Regions from separate parts of the Bacillus cereus group sp. RP43 genome, predicted to be linked through region 2. Evidence: riboswitches for the same ligand, from Rfam matches in the RefSeq annotation. Region 2 holds a riboswitch; each other region holds the start of a gene.

Region 1 (3,855 bases), 570 kb from region 2:
CACTTCTAGTAAAGCCGTTTCCATTAAACGAGCAATATAGGGAGCTGTGAATACGACAAGTGGTACGATGACACCTTGCACGCCAATAGATGTCCCCATTAAAAATTTTGTGAAAGGTAAAATAAAGAATAAGAGAATGATAAATGGAAGAGAGCGAATGACATTAATAATTGTATTAAGAATCGGATATACGAGTTTATTCTCTAGTTGGCCACCAGGTCTTGTTAAAACGAGTGTTACACCGAGTGGTAAGGCAATTAGAATAGAGATAAGTAGTGAAATAGATGTCATTTGAAATGTTTGAATTGTTGCTTCCCATATTACGTTACCCCACTCATCCAAAAAGGACTTGTTTCCCATAATCTGTTCTACCTCCTTCTACGATGATCCCTTGTTCTTGTAAAAATGATAAGGCACGGTGTACTTCATTTTTTTCACCTTGCATATGAACGACCAGTTTCCCATATGCCTCATGTTTTAACTGCGTAATATTGCCTGATAAAATATTGGGATATACTTGAAAACGTTTTGTAGCGACAGCTAACGCTGGTTCTCCTGAAGTGGTTCCTATAAATGAAAGTGTTACGATTTCTCCAGTATTTTGTAGCTCTTTCTGTACCTCTTCTGGAATTTTAGCTGCAAATGCGCTATTTACAAATTTCTTCGTTGTTACATGTTGTGGGTTTGTAAAAATATCTTTTACGGTTCCACTTTCGATTACCGCTCCATGTTCCATAACGGCAACTTGGTCACAAATACGCTGGATGACATTCATTTCGTGTGTAATTAGTAAAATCGTAATCCCGATTTCTTCATTAATCTTTAATAATAAATCAAGAATAGAATCGGTCGTTTCCGGATCTAATGCGCTCGTTGCTTCATCGCTTAATAAAACTTCAGGCTCATGAGATAGTGCGCGAGCGATCGCTACACGTTGTTTTTGACCACCAGATAATTCACTTGGATAGGCATCTTTTCTATTAAAAAGATCAACAATGCGTAAATACTTTTCTACCCTTTTTTCAATTTCATTTTTGGGAAGACCAGATAGACGTAAGGGTAGTGCGATGTTTTCATAAACGGTAACGGTTTTAAGTAAATTGAATCCTTGAAAAATCATGCCGATTTTTTGTCTCGCTTTTGCTAGTTCCTTTGTCGATAAGGTTGTTAAATCTTGTTCGTTTATAATGATATTTCCTGTCGTTGGTTTTTCTAATAAATTTACACAACGATTTAATGTACTTTTACCAGCGCCGCTATATCCAATGATTCCGAATACTTCGCCCTTTTTTACTCTAAGGGAAGTTGGTTTAAGGGCCTCAACATTCCCTTTTTTTGTTGAGAATACTTTGGAGACGTTTTTTAATTCAATCATTATAGTCAACTCCTACCAAGACGGTAAAACAGAACCATCGAATTTTTTCTCAATGAAATCTTTTACTTCTTTAGATTGATAAGCTTTCTTCAATTTATTTACAACTGCATCATCTTTATTTTCAGTACGAACAACGACCCAGTTCACATATGGTGAATCTTTTCCTTCGCGGAAAATCGAATCTTTTGCTGGACTTAATTTTGCACCTAATGCAAAGTTTGTATTAATCGCAGCTGCCTTCACTTCACCTAGCTGCGTTGGTAATTGAGATGCCTCTAATTCAACAATCTTTAAATTTTTCGGATTTTCAATTACATCTTTTGCAGTCGCTTTTTCTGTAGCTTTTGGATCCACTTTTAAAACCCCTGCTTTTTCAAATAGCTTTAAAGCACGCAACTCATTTGTTGGATCGTTTGGGACAGCAATTGCGTCGCCCTCTTTTAATTCTTTTACATCTTTTAAGTTTTTAGAGTATATGCCCATAGGGAATGTTACTGTGGAAAATACTTCAGTTAATTTCATATTACGTTCAGCTTTAAATACGTCTAAATAAGATTTAGTTTGATAGCTGTTTACATCGAGGCTTTTTTCATCTAAAGATACGTTTGGCGCTACATAATCATTAAATACTTTTACATCGATTTGGAGACCATCTTTTGCTGCAACTTCTTTCACCTTTTCAAAAATTTGTTCATGCGGTCCGCCTGTTACACCGACAGTAATCTTTTTCTCATCTAATGCTTTTACCTCTTTATCAGAATTAGCACCACATGCACCTAACAATAATACAGCCCCACTTACAATACTTAATAATACCTTTTTCATCTATAATTCCCCCTTAATATACGTTCCAAAATAAAAAGCACCTCTCAAAAATAAGAGAGGTGCCGAATAGACGAAATAGGTTCCTCTCTTATCTTCCAAAACGAAAATCGTTCTGCAGGAATTAGCACCTTAGCTTATACGTTCTAAGCTCGGTTGCCGGGCATCATCGGGCCAGTCCCTCCGCCACTCTTGATAAGAGTATGTGTATGTAGTTTTTAAATATGGTACTAATAGTAAATCTTACAAAAAGAATTGTCAATGTTATTTTCTGAATATATTTTATTTTAAGGTAATAGAAACATTACCTTTTTTATGTCCGGTCTCTACGTACGTATGAGCCTCTGAAATTTCTTCTAACGGATAAGTTTTATCAATAACTGGCTTTAATTTTTCTTCTTCCGTTAGCATTTTTAGTAGAAGCATATCTTCTTTACTCACTTTTGCCATCGTTCCATTGACCGACACGTATTTACCGTTAGCGGTTAATGCTTTCTTGCAATGGGATTTTTTAATTTTTCCAACTGCATCAAATATAATATCGTAGCGTTCAGCCCGCTTTGTAAAATCTTCTTTCGTATAATCAATTACGTGATTAGCTCCTAAAGATTGCACTAGTTCAAAATTTGAATTACTACAAACAGCTGTAATGGTCGCGCCAAAATATTTAGCAAGTTGTACGGCAGCTGTTCCTACTGAACCAGATGCGCCATATATAAGTACTTGTTGCCCTTTTCTTATACGTCCTTTTCTCAGGAAGTGTAATGCTGAAGTTCCACCAAAAGGAATAACGGCAGCTTCTTCATACGTCACATTGGTAGGTTTTAATGATATCAATCCGCTTTCATGTACACATGTATATTCTGCATAACCACCGACATTAAGCTCTGTTAATGCGAAAACTTGGTCTCCTTTTTTAAATTGAGTTACATCTGTTCCTATTTCTTCGATTTCACCAGATAGCTCCACGCCGAGTATAGGCTTTCTTGGTTTTTTAAAACCTAATATAATCCGCATAGGAATCCAAAATAAAAGGGGGCTATTAAAGCCGCGCATTCTACAATCTCCAGTTGTTACACTTGTTGCGTGAATTTTAACTAATACTTCATTTTTTTTTGGAGTAGGTTTCTCTACATCTTGAAGTTTGAGAACATTAGGCGGCCCATACTTTGTGCAAATAATTGCTTTCATAATGACCTCCTGAATTTAGTTGTTTTTATTTACATCATATTTAAGTATTTCTTTAAACATGTTGTTATTCGAGAAATAAAGTTAAATAGAAATATTAAAAAGTATATAGATTTCAAAGGAAAATAGATGATATCCTTTTGAAAAGGAGGAGAAATTATGAAAAAACTTATTTTAACTTCTAGTATGATCCTTGCAGTTATTTTAGGTGCAGGGTGTAGTAATGAGAAAACAACAAAGACTGATGAACCGAAAAAAGAAGCCATGCAGAAAGAAAAAGAGTTAGCAGCGAAGGATGTTTTCAAGAAAACGAATGACGCTTTTAAAAATGAAGAAAATGTAACGATGACATATGATGTAGAGATAAAAGCTGAAGGAACAGAGATGAATATACTAAAGGCTAAAATGCAATTAGAGCCAAAGAAAAAGAATTCTCGTTCTGAAATGAATATTTCTGGTACAGATGTTGT
Region 2 (3,855 bases):
CTGAAATTATGGCAGGTATTATTACCTTTTTAACAATGGCATATATCATTGTCGTAAACCCTGTCATCCTTGGGGATGCAGGTGTTCCGTTTGAACAAGCATTTACAGCTACAATTATCGCTGCTGTTGTCGGAACATTATTTATGGCGATTTTTACTAATTTACCAATCGCAATTGCACCAGGTATGGGATTAAATGCTTACTTCTCTTATTCTGTTGTAAAAGCCCATGAAGGCATGACTTTCGCAATTGCATTCTCTGCTGTATTCGTAGCAGGTATGATTTTAATTTTGTTATCATTCACATCTTTCCGTACGAAATTAATGGAAGTAATTCCTGAGAACTTAAAACATGCACTTACTGCTGGTATCGGTCTTTTTATTGCTTTTATCGGTTTGCGCTTAACGGGAATTGTTACAAAAAATGATGCAAACTTAGTTGGGCTTGGCGATCTTCACTCTGCTCCAGTTCTACTAGCATTAGCTGGCCTTGGAATTACAATTATCCTTATGTCTTTAAATATAAACGGGGCACTATTTATCGGAATGTTATTAACTGGGATTATCGCTTACTTCACAGGTCAATTAACATTCTCAAGCGGCGTTACATCAATGCCTGGATTACCAGAAGGAATTATCGTTTCAAACCCAATTACTGCTGTTTCTGATGTAATTAATTACGGATTATACGGCGTTGTGTTCTCATTCTTCCTCGTTACACTATTTGATACAACAGGAACATTACTTGGTGTAGCACAACAAGGCGGATTTATTAAAGACGGAAAGCTTCCAAAAGCAGGACGAGCTCTTCTATCTGACTCATTCTCAGCAACAATTGGAGCTATGTTCGGAACAACACCATCAACAGCTTACATTGAATCGTCTGCTGGTGTTGCAGCTGGTGGTCGTACTGGTTTAACAACTGTTACAGTAGCTGTTCTATTTGCATTAGCAGCATTCTTTGGACCGTTAGTTAGCGCTGTTTCTGGCGTTTCAGCTATTACAGCACCATCATTAATTATCGTTGGTAGTCTTATGATGGGCTCAGTTCGCCACATCGATTGGGATACATTCGATGAAGCATTCCCAGCATTTTTAGTAATCTTAAGCATGCCACTTACATCAAGTATCTCAACAGGTATTGCACTTGGATTTATTTCATATCCACTTATGAAAGTGGCAAAAGGACAATTCCGTGCTGTTCACCCACTTGTGTATTTATTCGGGATCTTGTTCGCTTATCAATTAGTTTTCTTACCACATTAAACTCCCTCTTTATGAGGGAGTTTTTTTATGAAAAACTATTTGACAACACTACAAACTTATGGAATAATTCGAAATAGTTGAATATTCGATGTCTTATCAAGAGCAGGTGGAGGGATGAGCCCTACGAAGCCCGGCAACCGACCCATTTATGGGCACGGTGCTAATTCTTACAACACGTTGTGTTGAAAGATAAGAGTAATATGATAAGGCGTCTTTTCTATATGAAAAGGCGTTTTTCATTTTCACTCCCTCCCCTCTCTTCTTAGTTTAGGGGGGATTTTTTTATGAAGAAATTGTATTCCATCGTACTTATTTTTCTATTACTTACATTGACAGCTTGTACAAATGAACAAGATGCTATCTCTTCACAAAAGCAACAAACTGTGAAAAAAGTAACTACAACAGTAGAAAATCATTTACAAACAGAAATTCCAAGCCAAGTAAAAAAGCCATTAAAAATCGCATTAATTATGCAAATGTCCATCGGAACTTTTTCCTCTCAATATATTGAGGGTGTCAAAAAACAAGTCGAGCTATTCGGCGGTAGTGTGCAAGTCTACAATTCTGATAATGATTTAGCAAAAATGGTAGCAAATCTAGATACTGCTATTAATTCAAAAGTTGATGGTATTTTAATTGATCACGGTCGCTCTGAAGCACTAAAACCCGGAGTAGAAAAAGCATTACAAGCGAATATTCCTGTAGTGGCATTTGATAACGACCTACGCCTACCTGGTGTAACGATTATTGATCAAGATGACTATAGTCTTGCATGGAAATCATTAAAAACGTTAGCTGAAGATTTGAATGGTCAAGGGAATATCGCAGTCGTATGGGTTGGCGGATTCGCTCCAATGGAACGTCGCAATGTTATCATTGATGCTTTTTATAAACGCTATCCAAATATACAAGAAGTGGCACGATTCGGTACCGCTAGCACTAACACACCACTTGATACACAAACACAAGTAGAAGCTTTACTAAAGAAACATCCGAAAAAAGGAGATTTACAAGCTATTTTCGCTTCTTGGGATGAGTTTGCTAAAGGAGTTGTCAAAGCACTTGAACAAGCTGGTCGTACAGATATAAAAGTATACGGCATTGACTTAAGTAATGAAGATTTACAACTCATGCAAAAAGAAGATTCCCCTTGGACTGCTACCGCTGCTACTGATCCAGCTGAAGTAGGTAACGTTCAAGTACGATTCTTATATAAAAAAATCGCTGGTGAACAAACGCCAGATATTTATTCACTAGAACCTTATTTAGTAAAGAAAAATAGTTTACCAAAAGAAAATATAACAATGAATCAATTATCAAAATATATAAACGGTTGGGGAGACTCAAAAGATGCGTATTCTCCTTGGATGAAAAAATTAGAGAAGGAGAAAAAATGATGACATTCTCTCTTCAAAACATTACACATTCTTATCATGTCTCTACACCTGTTCTAGAAGATGTTTCAATTCATATTCAAAAAGGAAAAGTTCATGCTTTACTAGGAATGAACGGTGCTGGAAAAAGTACTTTACTAAAAATAGCAACTGGTGAAATTCAGCCAGTTGCTGGCGATATAAAAATCGATAATCAGTCTATTTCCTTTACTTCTCCACGTGTTGCAAAAAAACATGGTATTTCTTTCGTGACACAAGAAGTGGATTACGGCCTTATTCCTGGATTATCTATATTAGAAAATGTACTAATCGATCATTTAGCAATGCAAAATAAAGTACTATTTTCAAAATCAAAATTAGTCGTGCTCGCTAAACAACATTTGCAAACTGTACAGGTCGATTTAAATGTTTCGGAAGATGTTTCAAACTGCTCATTACATGAAAAACAATTACTTCTTATCGCAAGAGCTTTATCTAACAATACAAATTATCTTTTATTAGATGAGCCTACTTCTTCTCTTGGACCAAAAGAAGTTGAAACCTTTGGGAAACTATTAAAAAATTTAACATCAAAAGGAATTGGCATCATCCTAATTTCTCATCGTTTATCAGAGATTCGAAATTTCGCGGATGATGTAACTGTATTACATAACGGTAAAGTTGCACTTTCTGAAGCTATTACAAAGATTACAGATCAACAAATTGTGGAAGCAATGACTGGAAAACAACTTACACTTCCTATTAATACAGCACCAAAACGCGGAAAAGAAGAATTATTGAAAGTACAAGAACTTCAATTACACAAGGACCATTCTCCCCTTTCTCTCACCATACGGAAAGGTGAAACTGTTGTGATATACGGATTAATTGGAAGCGGTAAAACAACACTTGCTGAAACTTTATTTGGTGCTCGTCATACTTATCACGCAGAAATAGACGGTCAAAATATAACGATTAAAACACCACGAGATGCGATTAAAGCTAAAATCGCACTTGTACCAGAAGAAAGAAGAAAACAAGGCTTATTTCTTTCGGAAAATATTATAAGTCACACAAATTTACACCAATCAGGTTGGAGACGAAAACAAACCGAATTAAATAATGCTACTGCGGCAATTACCGCTTTCAGCATTTCACCGAATGATCCAAAAGCATTTATTCATTCACTTAGCGGAGGAAACCAACAAAAAGTCTCG
Region 3 (3,855 bases), 630 kb from region 2:
TATCTTAACTATTTTTTCATTTTTTCATAACGAGCTTAAGAACCGTTTTTAACTCAGACTTAAGACTGAGTTCCATTCAGCCTTTTGTAAAAATATAAGGAAAGATAGGATAACTCACTCTTTTATTGCATAGAAAAAGCCGTACAGAGAATATTCTCTGTACGGCTTCTGTTGCTACTAATAAAATTCATATTTAATTATGCTGTTTTATGATACTCTTTCTTTTCCGCCACTTTAGAAAACCTTGGGAAACCAATTAATATAGAAATAATTCCACATACTCCAACTAAAATTGGATAAAATGCATATGGTAACAATTCGATCGGAGATAACGCAGCAAATCCTGCCGCTGTTAACATTTGAGCACCATATGGAATTAACCCTTGTATACAGCATGAGAAAAGATCCAGTACACTCGCTGATTTACGCGGATCAATTTCATACTGATCCGCAATGTTTTTCGCAAGCGGACCTGTAAAAATGATAGAGATTGTATTATTTGCTGTACACATATTCGTCATACTCACTAAGCCAGCAATACCAAACTCTGCTCCTTTTTTCGAACGAATATTACGTGTTAAAAGATTCATTAAATATTGAATGCCACCATTATACTGGATAAGTTCAACCATACCACCGATTAAAATGGCAAGTAACACTAACTCCATCATACTGCCCATTCCAGTCGTTACACTTTTAAAGAAACTCTCTAACGTATAACTTCCATCTATAAGACCGATAACACCAGATAGTACCGTTCCACCAGTTAATACAATGAGTACATTCCAGCCAAGTAGTGCTGTAACAAGTACACCTGCGTATGGTAAAATCTTCACCCAATCAAATGTATGAGCTTTAATTTCTGTATCATTACCTAAAGTAATCATTACTAATAGTACAATTGTAATGACTGCAGCTGGCAATACAATTAAAAAATTCGTTTTAAACTTATCTTTCATTTCTGTTCCTTGCGAACGAACAGCAGCAATTGTCGTATCAGAAATAAATGATAAATTATCGCCAAACATCGCTCCGCCCACAACAGTAGCCATCGTAAGCGCAATTGAGATATCAGTTTGCCCACTAATACCTACAGCAATCGGTGCTAATGCAGCAATTGTTCCCATTGAAGTTCCCATCGCTAATGAAATAAATGCCCCTATAACAAAAATTCCAGCAACGATAAATCCTTGGGGTAAAATAGATAACGCTAAGTTAACAGTGGAATCAACTCCACCCATTCCTTTTGCCGTTTCAGAAAACGCCCCTGCAAGTACAAAAATCAGAACCATGATCATAATATCAGGGTTTCCTGCACCTTTAGCAAATCGTTCTACTTTCACATTAAAGCTTTCCTTACGATTCATCACTAAAGCAATTCCTACAGCAATTGAAATCGCTACAAGTATCGGCAATTTATAGAAATCACCTGTAATAATCCCAGAACCAATAAATAGCGCCAAAAATATTCCAAGTGGTAATAAAGCTAAACCATTTCCTCTCGTTTCTTTCAAAGTATCATCTCTCCCTAGTTTTCAACCTTTTCTAATGAATAACAAAAGACCTCTTCCAATGAGAAGAGGTCTTATACATCTATAAGAAACACTCTTCTCATCTTTCAAGCACATGCTTGCTGGATTTGGCACAGCACTCTGAAATCGAGTCCGCTGCCGAGGCATCGTAGGGCCAGTCCCTCCGCCTCTCTTTATAAGAAGGTTTCATATTTATTTTTTAATAATAATTTCTTTTCTAACTTTACTCGCTTACAAAACAAAAGTCAATTATTTTTTGTATAGATTTTTTTGGTAATTATACAAAAAGGTGAATAAACCAATCATTTTAACTTTTCGATTTCTTTATCCAATATTGAGATCCAATAAAATTCTCTATTTTTTATCGTCGCGATAATCCATTTTGTTGTATTCCATGCTAACTCATATTCTTCTTTTGTAACATCACCAGTTTTATAAGCATCCTCTAACTCGTCTTCATCCAGTACATAGATCTCACCGTTCGGTAACAATACCACATCTAAATATAAATCATCAAAATAAGGTAAACCACGATCGTCTATTTTAAATTCTTTTGTCACATCGATATAATATTGCACTAATTGTTTTTGATTGTCTAACATAGCTGTAATCGCAAAGTTATTTCCGTTTGTAAAATATTGCATCCATGTATACCCATCACCTGCAATGCAAAGCTCTTTACTATTGTATTCTTTATAACTAGGCTCTCTCACCTTTTTTATATCCAATATTCCTAACATACCTGCTTCAACTTGTTTTACTGTGTATGTCTTCTCTATTAATCGCTTCCACGTAGAACCATCACCGTACTTACGTTTCATAACTTTCTCTCCTCTTCTACATACAGAAAAGCTCTCACATAATATGTGAGAGCTTTTCAAATCATAATTAAGCCGCTTGACCCTTTTCAGATATCTCTTTTAAATAGGCTTGTCCTTTTTCAGCGTCATATTGACCTTCCCACTTAGACATAACTACAGCCGCTAAAGAGTTACCTACAACGTTAACTGCTGTACGAGCCATATCTAGAATACGGTCAATACCTGCAATAAACGCTAAACCTTCAGCTGGAATACCTACTGTACCAAGTGTTGCTAATAATACAACGAATGATACGCCCGGTACACCCGCGATACCTTTTGATGTAACCATTAATACAAGTAATAACGTAATTTGTTGTGTAATGGATAATTCAATACCGTACATTTGCGCTAAGAAAATTGCCGCAATTGCTTGATATAAAGTTGATCCATCTAAGTTAAATGAATAACCCGTTGGAATAACGAAAGATGTAATTGCTTTCGGACAACCGAATTTTTCCATTTTCTCCATAATTTTCGGTAAAACCGTTTCTGAACTTGCTGTAGAGTACGCTAAGATCAGCTCGTCTTTTAAAATTTTAAAGAATTGGAAAATGTTAATACCGAATATTTTCGCTGTAAGCCCTAATACAACTACAACGAAGAAGATCATTGCTCCGTATACTACAATGAGTAATTTCCCTAATGGAATTAATGAAGCTAATCCGAATGTAGAAACTGTAACACCAATTAATGCGAATACACCAAATGGTGCAAACTTCATAACTTGGTTCGTTACATAAAACATTGCATCTGCTACACCTTGGAAAAATTGTAGAACTGGTTTGCCACGCTCACCAATTGCTGCTACACCTAAACCAAATAATACTGAGAAGAAGATAATAGCAAGCATATCACCTTCAGCTAATGATTTCATAATGTTCGTCGGAACAATATTTACAAATGTATCCGCAAACGAATGACTTTGTACTTGCTCTGTCGTAGCTGTATATTTAGAAATATCTGTTTTTGTTAACTTATCCATATCAACGCCTTTTCCAGGTTGGAAAATGTTCGCTATTAATAGACCAACAACAATTGCAAGTGTTGTAATAATTTCAAAGTAAATAATTGTTTTTCCGCCTAGTCGACCTAACTTCTTAACATCGCCAACACCAGCAACTCCAACAACAATACTCGCTACAACAATCGGTACAACAATCATCTTAATTAATCGGATGAAAATATCACCAATTGGTTGTAAGTACTTCACCACTTCCGGATTGCCAAAGAAAATAGCTCCAACTGCAATACCGAGCGCAAGTCCTATTAAAATTTGCCATGCAAGTCCTATTCTTTTCATACTTGTGGTAACCCCCTCTTCGATGTGTCACTCTATCTCTCATTCTATCTCTATAAAACATGAAATTAAGAGTATTACATATTATTCGACAATTCACTACATTTTGTCCCTGTTAAAAATCATAAATCAAAAATTAAAATCTGACAACAAAATAAGTTTG
Region 4 (3,855 bases), 410 kb from region 2:
CCACTTGGATCTCCAAATAAACCGAAATCTTTCTTAAGCTTTAATAATCCAGCTGCATCAAGAAGTTTTAATGCACGGGCTTGGTTCGTTGGATCATTTGGAATAGCAATTTCTGAACCATCTGGGATGTCATTTGCTTTCTTATATTTTTCAGAGTATAAGCCCATCGGTGCAATTTGCGTCGTACCAACAGCTGTAATATCTAACTTATGCTCTTTTTTAAATTGCTCTAAGAAAGCAATGTGCTGGAATGAGTTTAGTTCAATATCTCCATCAGCTAACGCTTTGTTGGGCGTTGTGTAATCAGAGAACTCAACCAGTTTAATCTTAATGCCTTCTTTTTCAGCTTTTTTCTTTAAAATTTCCCAAGCGTCTCCATCTGTTCCAGTTACACCGACGCGAACTACTTTCTCTTTCGCTCCTGCACCTGTGTCTCCACCTGAGCAGCCGCTTAACGCTGAAATCCCTACGATCGCTGATAATGCAAATGCTAAAATTTTCTTCATTTTCTTTTCCCTTCTTCCTTTTTATGATCTGCGTAAAAAGACTTTCGCAAAGTAGTTTCCTAAATTTTGAGCTATCTGTACGAGAATGATAAGTAAAACAACCGTTACGAACATCACTGATGTATCAAAACGTTGATAACCATATGTCATTGCTAAGTCACCAAGACCGCCACCACCGACAAGCCCAGCAACTGCTGAAAATTCAATTAAACCAACTGTCATAAACGTTACACCTAAGATTAATGGAGCCAACGCTTCTGGCACGAGGATTTCAAAAACAATTCTAAGCGGTGAAGCCCCCATTGCTTGTGCTGCTTCAATTACTCCTTTCGGAACAGAAACAAGATTTGTTTCAACCATTCTCGCAATACCAATTGAAGCAACTAACGTCATTGGGAAGATTGCTGCTGCTGTTCCAATCGTCGTTCCAATAACACTTCTTGTTATCGGGCTTAAAGCTACTAAAAAGATAATGAATGGAACCGGACGAATTGTATTAATCACGATATTAAGAATAGAAAAGACCCATTTATTTTCTAAAAAGTTCCCTTTGCGCGTTACATATAAAAGTAAACCTAGAGGTATACCTAGTATTGTGGCAAATATAAGGGTTACAATTACCATTAAGAGGGTATCCCCTGTCGCATCTAATATGCGAGGCCAAAAAACACTCCAATCAACTCGCATGAGCTTCTACCTCCTTCAGCTGCACTTGCAGTCTTAGATGTTGTAATGCTTTTTGAATTTCTTTCTGTTCACCTTGTAGTTCTACAAGAAGATTTCCAAATAAAACATTTTGGAGTTCAATAATATTTCCGTAAAGAACATTTACATCAACGTTATAATTTTTCGCAATATACGATAGTACAGGCTGCCCTGTCTCTTCACCAGTAAAAGTCAGGCGGTAAATCTGGCCCCCGTTTTGAATTTTTGCTAGAACACTTTCTGGTAAATGATCATTAATAACAGAGCGTACAAAATTTTGAGTTGTTTTTGTTTTTGGCTGTGTAAAAACGTCAAACAGTTTTCCTTCTTCAATAACTTTTCCTTTTTCCATAACAGCTACACGATGACAAATTTCTTTCACAACGTGCATTTCATGTGTAATAAGTAGAATCGTTAAATTGTACTCTCTATTTACTTTCTTTAATAAATTTAAGATTTCTGTTGTTGTTTCCGGATCTAAAGCTGATGTTGCCTCATCACATATGAGAATATCCGGTGATGTCGCAAGTGCTCTTGCAATCCCAACACGCTGCTTTTGCCCACCTGATAACTGTTCTGGATAATAGTTCGCTTTATCTTCCAAACCAACAAATTTTAGTAGTTCATTCACTCTTTCTTTTATCTCATTCTTCGGCAATTTCGCTAACCTTAATGGATAAGCAATGTTCCCAAACACTGTTCTTGAATTAAATAGATTAAAGCTTTGAAAAATCATCCCAATTCTTTGTCTTAGTTTCCGTAACTCCTTCGTCGATAATGCTGTAATATCTTTATCGTCTATTGAAATTGTTCCTGCAGTTGGTCGTTCTAACATATTTACTAAACGTAATAACGTACTCTTTCCAGCACCACTAAATCCGATAATGCCAAAAATTTCGCCCTTTTCAACTGATAATGTTACATCCTCCACCGCATGAACAGATTGCCCACCTGATTCATATACTTTACTTACATTGTTAAAAGAAATCATTTTCTTCCCTCCTATATGCTGTAAAACTTGAAGTAGAGCTTTCGAGGTAAAATAAAAAGTGCTCTCCTTCTTATCACTTGTAAAAGATAAGAAGGAGAGCACTTATATGTACTCGTTCACATCTTCTCATCTTCCAAGCTTACTTTAAGCTTGCTGGAATTAGCACGGTATTAAAAAACCCGTTGCTGAGGTATCGTAGGGCCAGTCCCTCCACCTCTCTGGATAAGAGTGTATCGATTTAATTGTCATTTAATTAATTCTCATTATAGAACTCAGAATAATAAGAGTCAATACATTTTTCGGAAAAATATTAATTATTTCTCTATTAAAATTTTCAAATAAAAAAACCACAATACAATATTGATTTTTTAAGTTATGTAAAATTCTTAACCCTCATATTTTTAAAAAGGGAAACCTTCTCTATTAATTGAATAACAGTATTTGAATATGAAATCGGAGGAAGATAAATATATGAAAACAGCCCTTTTGCTCGTCGATATTCAAAATGATTATTTTCCAAATGGAAAGATGGAATTACGTAATCCAGTAGAAGCAAGTGAATATACTAGTCAGCTACTACAACATTTTAGAATACGAAACGAACCTATTTTTCATATCCAGCATGTAGCTATAAAAGATAGCGCTACTTTTTTCCTACCCAATACAGAAGGTGTCCATATTCACGAAAATGTCCGTCCACTTAGAGAGGAAACCGTTATCCTTAAACATTATCCAAATAGCTTCCGAGAAACTGATCTTCTAGAACAATTACAACGTTCAGGAATTGAGCACGTCGTAATATGCGGGATGATGACCCATATGTGTATTGATGCTACAGTAAGAGCTGCTTTTGATTTTGGCCTTCACTGTACCGTAATACACGATGCTTGTGCTACAAAAGATCTTTCATTTAAGAATGCTACTATACCAGCTGTTTATATTCATAATACAATTTTGGCAAGTTTAAATGGAGTATACGCCAATGTAATGAGTACAGAAGAGTTTTTAGCGACCTAAAAAAAACACTCCTTTCAGTGAGCAAAACCGAAAGGAGTGTTCTCTTGTCTAACCATAGATTTTCTTTCAAATTGTATTATACAGGAAATTCTAAAAATGAATACTAAAAAATATGACTAATAAGTCAATTTTTCTCGCTGTTTTGTTTCTATTTTCATGTTTATCCCGATATTAATAGGGTTTAGCTAGTTCTAACCACCGAATGGTAATATATGGTTTGTTTTTAGTTCTTTAGAAAATTTATTGTTTATTAATTTTATTTTAGCTTAGTGGAAAATGAAAAAACATATATAAAATAGACAATATACAATTAATTTGCAGACCAATTTATGCTTTAATCCACATATAGAGAGTTTTTCAAAAAAGAGATCTTCGCAGACTGCGAAGATCTCTTCTACTATTTCTTATAAAGTTTCAGAAGTAGTTTTTGCTTGCATGTGAAGTGCTAAGTAGTCAGGGCCACCAGCTTTAGAGTCTGTACCAGACATGTTAAAGCCACCGAATGGTTGGTAACCTACGATTGCACCAGTACATCCACGGTTGAAGTATAAGTTACCAACGTGGAAGTCTTCACGTGCTTTTTCAATATGGTCACGGTTGTTAGTAACAACTGCTCCTGTTAAACCGTATTCTGTA

What was found. A riboswitch is a leader RNA that binds a small molecule or an ion and turns the genes downstream of it on or off. The one in region 2 is predicted to bind S-adenosylmethionine.
Positions count from the first base shown of each region.
Region 1: another riboswitch for S-adenosylmethionine. It lies ahead of QCI75_RS25795 (MetQ/NlpA family ABC transporter substrate-binding protein); the one in region 2 lies ahead of QCI75_RS22965 (sugar ABC transporter substrate-binding protein).
Region 3: another riboswitch for S-adenosylmethionine. It lies ahead of QCI75_RS19700 (Na+/H+ antiporter NhaC family protein); the one in region 2 lies ahead of QCI75_RS22965 (sugar ABC transporter substrate-binding protein).
Region 4: another riboswitch for S-adenosylmethionine. It lies ahead of QCI75_RS25000 (methionine ABC transporter ATP-binding protein); the one in region 2 lies ahead of QCI75_RS22965 (sugar ABC transporter substrate-binding protein).

Region 1 covers NZ_JARVHQ010000001.1:4,979,091-4,982,945, reverse strand. The annotation lists gene QCI75_RS25805 (methionine ABC transporter permease) at 1-360, opposite strand, end outside; gene QCI75_RS25800 (methionine ABC transporter ATP-binding protein) at 335-1,375, opposite strand; gene QCI75_RS25795 (MetQ/NlpA family ABC transporter substrate-binding protein) at 1,388-2,200, opposite strand; SAM riboswitch class I at 2,286-2,399, opposite strand; gene QCI75_RS25790 (NAD(P)-dependent alcohol dehydrogenase) at 2,480-3,388, opposite strand; gene QCI75_RS25785 (hypothetical protein) at 3,545-3,855, shown strand, end outside.
Region 2 covers NZ_JARVHQ010000001.1:4,408,490-4,412,344, forward strand. The annotation lists gene QCI75_RS22960 (NCS2 family permease) at 1-1,265, shown strand, start outside; SAM riboswitch class I at 1,356-1,461, shown strand; gene QCI75_RS22965 (sugar ABC transporter substrate-binding protein) at 1,550-2,662, shown strand; gene QCI75_RS22970 (sugar ABC transporter ATP-binding protein) at 2,659-3,855, shown strand, end outside.
Region 3 covers NZ_JARVHQ010000001.1:3,783,208-3,787,062, forward strand. The annotation lists gene QCI75_RS19700 (Na+/H+ antiporter NhaC family protein) at 198-1,514, opposite strand; SAM riboswitch class I at 1,609-1,714, opposite strand; gene QCI75_RS19705 (ribonuclease FAU-1 family protein) at 1,835-2,353, opposite strand; gene gltP (glutamate/aspartate:proton symporter GltP) at 2,421-3,695, opposite strand.
Region 4 covers NZ_JARVHQ010000001.1:4,819,489-4,823,343, forward strand. The annotation lists gene QCI75_RS24990 (MetQ/NlpA family ABC transporter substrate-binding protein) at 1-506, opposite strand, end outside; gene QCI75_RS24995 (methionine ABC transporter permease) at 528-1,193, opposite strand; gene QCI75_RS25000 (methionine ABC transporter ATP-binding protein) at 1,183-2,202, opposite strand; SAM riboswitch class I at 2,326-2,431, opposite strand; gene QCI75_RS25005 (cysteine hydrolase family protein) at 2,674-3,219, shown strand; gene pruA (L-glutamate gamma-semialdehyde dehydrogenase) at 3,624-3,855, opposite strand, start outside.